DNA from 2 places in the Sphingomonas sp. Xoc002 genome. Region 2 is predicted to be linked to the other one. Evidence: riboswitches for the same ligand, from Rfam matches in the RefSeq annotation. Region 2 holds a riboswitch; the other holds the start of a gene.
What was found. A riboswitch is a leader RNA that binds a small molecule or an ion and turns the genes downstream of it on or off. The one in region 2 is predicted to bind cobalamin.
Positions count from the first base shown of each region.

Region 1: it holds a riboswitch for cobalamin, as region 2 does, so the genes downstream of both, ACQR50_RS00815 (TonB-dependent receptor) here and ACQR50_RS13585 (HoxN/HupN/NixA family nickel/cobalt transporter) in region 2, are expected to answer to the same signal.

Region 1 is NZ_CP191175.1:157,730-161,127, forward strand. Features, by position in the region: gene ACQR50_RS00800 (hypothetical protein) at 1-342, shown strand, start outside; gene ACQR50_RS00805 (entericidin A/B family lipoprotein) at 404-550, shown strand; gene ACQR50_RS00810 (hypothetical protein) at 668-985, opposite strand; cobalamin riboswitch at 1,074-1,294, shown strand; gene ACQR50_RS00815 (TonB-dependent receptor) at 1,509-3,398, shown strand, end outside.
Region 2 is NZ_CP191175.1:2,980,145-2,983,542, forward strand. Features, by position in the region: gene cobW (cobalamin biosynthesis protein CobW) at 1-112, opposite strand, end outside; cobalamin riboswitch at 294-492, opposite strand; gene ACQR50_RS13585 (HoxN/HupN/NixA family nickel/cobalt transporter) at 518-1,573, opposite strand; cobalamin riboswitch at 1,746-1,947, opposite strand; gene ACQR50_RS13590 (septal ring lytic transglycosylase RlpA family protein) at 2,047-2,622, shown strand; gene ACQR50_RS13595 (hypothetical protein) at 3,060-3,320, shown strand.

The sequences.
Region 1 (3,398 bases), 1.0 Mb from region 2:
CCGGCGCAGATGACCCCGGAACAGGCGCAGAAGGAAGTCGCCAAGCAGCTGCCCGCCATGGCGCGCGGCGGTGCGGACGGCGCCCGGGCCGAAGCGCGCGTGGTCGACATCGTCGCCGCCCAGCGCAAGATCGGCCGCGACCAGGCCCAGGCCCAGGTGAATCAGGCCAAGGCCGAATTCGTCCAGACCAAGAACGAAGCCGTCGCCAAGGCCAAGCAGGCCGCCGATGCCGCCGCCGGCGCCGGTGCCAAGACCTCGTTCCTCCTGGTGCTCGCGCTGCTGGTCGGCGCCGGTGCCTCCGCCTTTGGCGCAACGGCGGCCAGCCGCCGTCGTCTGCGCTGAGTACCCGCGGCGGGCCAGCGTATCGGGCCCGCCGCACCCCCCTTTTTTCGAGGAGATCGTCATGACCAAGAAGATCGCTCTGGGTGCTACCCTGTTCGCCGTCCTGACCCTGTCGGCCTGCAACACCGTGAACGGCGCAGGCCGCGACCTGCGTTCGGCCGGTGCGGCCGTGTCCGACGCCTCGGGCCAGGACAAGCCGAAGAAGTAACGGGAAGGGCAGGGGCGATGCGTCCCTGCCCTTATTATATTCCTCCCCTGAAAGGGGCGGTGGCGCGCACAGCGCGTCGGAGGGGTGTCCCGCTATCGAGAGGGCGACACCCCTCCGTCAGGGCTTCGCCCTGCCACCTCCCCTGCCAGGGGAGGATTTCTTCATGGTTTCAGGCGGCACATCCGCCTCGACCAGTTCGACGACCTCGAACCGATACCCGACCCAGCCGCGCTGCCGCACCGCTTCCGCCATGGCGGCATCGTTCGCCACCGCCGCCTTGCGCGACTTGGCATGGCCCCAGAACACTTCGGTCCTGCCCCCGCCCAGATCGGCGACGATCCGCCAATAATGGGTGAAGGGCTGCGATGTCGGGCCTATCGTCTTCACATAGCCATCGGGCATCGTCGCGATCAGATAACGGTTCCTGCGTGCCATGCCGCCGCCATAGCGCAACGACGCCGCGACCTCATCCCGCTTGACGCCCTCCGTCGCCGCCGCGTAGCGATACGAGGCCGGAATGATCCGGCGATATGATCGCGCCGGTTCTCCCGACAAGGGAGATTAAAAGGGAACACGGTGAGGGGGCTTGGCTCCCCAAATCCGCGGCTGTCCCTGCAACTGTAAGCGGTGAGCGGCGATGCACGGATCGGCCATGGGCGATCCAGCCACTGGGGCAACCTGGGAAGGCGCATCCGTCCGCGACGACCCGTGAGCCAGGAGACCTGCCGGCGTCAGGTCGCTCATGCCCGGTCCAGGGGATGGTCGAGGCTAGGTCTGTTCCGACGAGCGACGCCATAAGTGGCGGAGGCGCATGGGTGGCCCTGTGGAATGCGGAAAACGGCGTGCCGCACGCAGGTCACCCGGCTGCCCGAAATCGGGCGGCAAGGCCTCGGCTTGTTCGCGACAAGACGCTATGGGCTTTGAAATGATATATCGTAACAGATTCGGACAGGTTCCTATGGTCCTGTGGGGTGGCGCGGCGCTTCTGCTGGGGGCGACGCAGGCAAGCGCGCAAAAGGCGGAGGAACAGGGGGGCGACGCCACCGTGCTGGTGATCGGCACGCGGGAGAAACAGGCGCTCGACACACCCAATGCCACCGGCAGTCGCCTGGGCCTGACGCCGATGGAGACGCCCGCCAGCATCGCATCGCTCGACGGCGGGACGATCCGCGCCCGCGGCGATGTGTCGATCGTCGAGGCGGAGACGCGCGCGCCCGGCCTGTCGAGCGTCGCCAATCCGGGCAATGGCGGCACGGCCTTGGCCGCGCGCGGCTTTTCGGGGCAGGGATCGGTGCTGCAACTGGTCGACGGCGTGCGGCTGTTCCCGGCGGCGGGGACGATCACCTTCCCGACCGATCCCTGGATGGTCGAGCGGATCGATGTGCTGGGCGGCCCTGCCTCGGTCCTCTACGGGCAGGGCGCGCTGGGCGGCGCGGTCAATGTCGTAATGCGCGCGCCCACCGCGCAGACCCATGGCCAGGCCGAGATCGGTTTTGGCGGGCAGGACAGTTTCCGCGCCGCCGCCGGGCTGGGCGGGCCGCTGACACCGACACTGGGTTACCGCGTGGATGCCAGCTATCGCCGGTCCGACGGCTATGTCGATCGGGGGCAGTCGGACAGCGTCGCGCTGTCGGGGACGTTGCGCTGGTCGCCGTCCGCGACACTGGCGGTGACGGTGCGCGGCGATCATGGCGACCAGCGGCCCATGCCCTATTTCGGCACCCCGCTGATCGACGGGCGGCTCGACCTTCGGGGGCGGGATCGCAACTATAATGTCGGCGACGGGCGGATGCGGTACCGCGACGACCGCGCCTCGATCCGGGTCGACTGGAGTCCCAGCAGCGCGGTCAGCCTGTCCAACATCGCCTATGTCCTGACCAGCGACCGTTTCTGGCGCAATCTGGAGAATTATTGCTGGGTCGGTGCGAGCGGCGCGTGCGCGGACGGATCGACGGGTATTCCGGCCACGATCCGGCGGAGCAGCAATTACGGCATCCGTCACGACCTGACCCAATGGGGCGATCAGGCCAGCGTGACGTGGCGCACGGGACTCGCGCCGGGCATCGCCAACGCGCTGGTCGTCGGGGTGGACGCCAATCTGGTCCGCTTCACCCATGAGAACGACTTCGGCTCGGTCGAGCAGATCGATGCGGTCGATCCCTTCGCCTTCGATCCCGGTCATTTCCTCGATACGCAGGGAATCGCCCCACGCTATCGCACCCGCACCACCGCACTGGCGGTGTTTGCCGAGGATCGGGTAACGCTCGGCCCGAAATGGTCGGTGGTCGGCGGCGTCCGTTACGAGGTGGACAATGTCCGTCGCTGGACCGTCGCCACGCCGGATCGCTTCGTGCTGGAAAAGACGTTCCGCAACGCGACGTGGCGCGCGGGGCTGGTCTATCAACCGGTGCCGACCCTGTCGCTCTATGCGCAATATGCCACGGGCGTCGATCCGCTGGGCACGCTGACCACCGTGTCGACCGGGCAGGTGCAGTATAGCAACGCGCGCGGGAACCAGGTCGAGGCGGGGGCCAAATGGCTGTTCGCGAGCGGACATGGCACCGCCACGCTGACGGCCTATCGCATCGTCAAGACCGGGTTGCTCGCCCAGCGCACGCTGGCGAGCCCCGTCGAGCAGGTCGGGCAACGATCGTCGCAGGGCGTCGAGGCGGCGGTGACGCTCGATCTGCCGCAGGGCTTCGGGATCGATGCAAACGGCACGCTGCTCGATGCGCGGTTCGACGATTTCCGCTCCGGCGGCGTGGATTATAGCGGCCGCACCCCGCCGAACGTGCCCGAGGCGCTGGCCAATCTCTGGCTGCGCTGGGATGCCACGGCCAAGCTACAG
Region 2 (3,398 bases):
CCGCCAGGCGACGGCCGCCGGCGTTGCGGATCAGATGGCTGATAAGCGTGGTCTTGCCCGCGCCCAGAAAGCCGGTAACGATGGTGACGGGGACCTTGGAAAGGTCACGCATGGTAATTCTCCGACGCGCCGGACGAGCGAGCGCGGACACGGGGCCGATCGCCGGAGCGGTGACGGACGGGCGCGCGACATGCGTCCACCCCGCTGAACCGGCGACCGATGCGGCCCCGGCCGCATGGCTTCGTCGCTCCCCGACGGAGAACCGTGCCCCAACCACCCCCTGGGTCCAGGCAAGAGCGACCATGACGCCGGCAGGTCTCCTGGCTCGCGGGTCAAAGCGAAGGGATGCGCCTTCCCGGATCGCTCCAGTGGCCGTGCCTCGAATGGGCACCAGCATCGCTCGCTCACCGCTTACAGTTGCAGGGACAGCCGGGGATTTGCACCCCATTCCCGTTTGAAGCCCTTGCGGGCACCGGCGCGATCTTCGGACGGCTTATCACCCTCCGATCAGCGGCATTTATCCCGCCGCGCCGGGCTTGGCAATTCGCGCCTCCATCGCCGCGAACCCGCGCCAGCGATAAAGGAGGAAGCTCGCGCCCCAGCAGACCACGAACAGCCCGACGATGGCGAAACCCAGCACGTTGAAATGCTCGGCCAGCGCGCCCGCATAGCGGAACGGCCCCGCCGTCCAGCCGAACCGCTCGGCGAGCAAGGCGGTCGCCTGGATGCCGCCGATCACCAGCGCAACCAGTGCAGACACCAGAGTGATCGTCATGTTGTAGTAGAGCTTACGCAGCGGATGGACGAACGCCCACTCATAGGCGCCCAGCATCACCAGCCCGTCGGCGGTGTCGATCAACGCCATGCCGACCGCGAACAGCACCGGGAATACCAGGATCGTCGCCAGCGACACGCCGTCCGCCGCGTGCGAACCCGACAGGCCCAGGATCGCCACCTCTGTCGCGGTGTCGAAGCCCAGCCCGAACAGGAACCCCAGCGGCGCCATGTGCCAGCTGCGCCGGATCAGCCGGAAGAGCGGCCGGAACAGACGCGACAAAGGCCCCTGCCCCGAAAACATCATGTCGGCATCGGCCGCCGCCATCGGCTCGCCGCGTGCGACCCGGCGGAAACGGGTCCAGACATCGCGCAGGATGATCAGGTTCATGATCGCGATGGCGAACAGGAAACTCGCCGAGACGATGGTGGCGATGGTCCCGCCGCTCTGGCCGAACGCCTCGAAGTCGGACAGGGTGCTGGCGGCCAGCGCCACGGTGGTCGCGGCGATCAGGACGATGGCGGAATGGCCGAGCGCGAACCACAGGCCGACCGCGATCGGCCGCTGGCCGTCCTGCATCAGCTTGCGCGTGACATTGTCGATGGCGGCGATGTGATCGGCATCGACCGCATGGCGCAGCCCCAGGCTGTAGGCGAGCAAAGCCGTGCCCAGCATCAGGCTGTTGCCCGCAAAGACGCTGAGCGCCCAACCCCAGACGGCGATATTCACGACGATCAGCGCGCTCATCAACAGGGTGACGCGACGCTTCAACGATGGTCGGGCGGAAACTTCGGACATGGGCGGATCATGCCTTAACGGCGCCGTTGCGACTCAGGCCGACCTTCCGCTGTCGCGGTCGTCCCCCACCTTCGACGGGCGCACGCCGGGCCGGGTTCCGATTCAGGTTTGCCCTATGGCGTCGCTCGCATGATACAATATATCCTGGCCATGACCATCCCCTGGATCGCGGCAAGAGCGACTCGCATCGGCAGGTCTCCTGGCTTGCGGGTCGAAGCGTCGGCAATGCGGCCTTCCCGGATCGCTCCAGTGGCTGTTCCCTGTTGCAGGAACCGGCATCACGCGCTCACCGCTTACAGTTGCAGGGACAGCTATGGATTTGCACCATATTCCCGTTTGAAGCCCCGAGGGGCACCGATGCGATATTCCGGCGGCATGGCTGAAAGCCTTTGCCGGTCGGCATAGGGATAGTCTGCGCCGGACAGAGGCGCAAACGGCTTTATCCCGGCGCGCGGTCAGCCTAATCGAAGCGCATGGTGGTTTGGAAAGCGATGCGCCGATGGACACCGGCAGCGGCCTGCCTGGTCGCGGCCTGTTCGGGTGGCAATTACCGGCCGGTCAGCGATTTTCCGGTGCGGATCGGCAAGCCCTATACGGTGCGGGGCATCACCTATGTCCCCGCCGAGGACACGACTTATGACATGCTCGGCTATGCCAGCTGGTATGGCGGCGAATCGGGCAAGCGCACCGCCAACGGCGAACGTTTCCGTCCCGGCTGGGCGACGGCCGCGCATACCACCCTGCCCCTGCCCAGCTATGTCGAGGTGACGGCGCTGGATACCGGGCGGCGGATCATCGTGCGGGTCAATGATCGCGGGCCGTTCGCGGGATCGTCGCGGATCATCGACCTGTCGCGCGGCGCCGCCGAACAACTCGGCCTGCGCGCGGTCGGCAAGGCGGCGGTGCGGGTGCGCGTCGTCGAGCCGGACGAAAAGGACCGCGAACGCCTGCGCCACGGCAAGGCGGCGCGGCCATTGCCTCCGGTGTCGGATGCGGTACGAGCGAATTTGCTGTCGCAAATCGCGGCGGCGGGGATGGCGGTTCGGTAGAGGCGGCGGCTTTCGCCCACTGGCGGACACTCAGCGACGCCGGGCTTGGGCAAGCTTACGCAAGAGAGAGACGACCAGGGCGGCAGGTATTCCACCAGCAACACATCCAGCTGCGATTGGAATGGCGCTCATGACAAGCATCACAAGAGCCATGCCTGCGTCCTGCCACGAGCCTATGTACCACGGCTGCATCAGGAGAATAGCGAGGGCGTAGGCGACCAAGAACGGGCTGCGAAACATTGGCTCACGTCCAAGTGCAGCAGCGATGATTACCCACGTTGCGGTGATTATCGCTCCGAGAGGAAGCATGAGCAAGCCGACCACGTCCATACCTCATCATAGTCAGCCCCTGAACGGATAACCAGTTGGTCTGATGGTCGGCCGACGACCGCTATCGCCCACTTGCGGACATTCGCTAATAGCAGCATGCTGCCTCGATGAGCCGCCTCTATCCCGCGCGTCGCATTCCGCAGGGAATGATCCTCATCGGCTCCGTATTCGTCATGTTCTCATTGGCTGTGGGCATCGCCCACTATGGCCTCGGCGTCCCTGTCTACGACAGGAACACAGGTGAACCTTCGTCTGATACGACGATTGGTCTATTGCTTGCTTTCTTCGCGGGCGTGGGTCTTCTAATCGCGCTGCTAGGCCGCTCAATTCTCCGTGCAGGAGCCCGCCATAGGGTCGCCAGATTATAAGCGGGGAACGTCCGCTCCCCACCAATAGCCGCCATTCAGCTTGGATCGCTTTGGTCCGCTGTGAAGCCAAACCTCCCG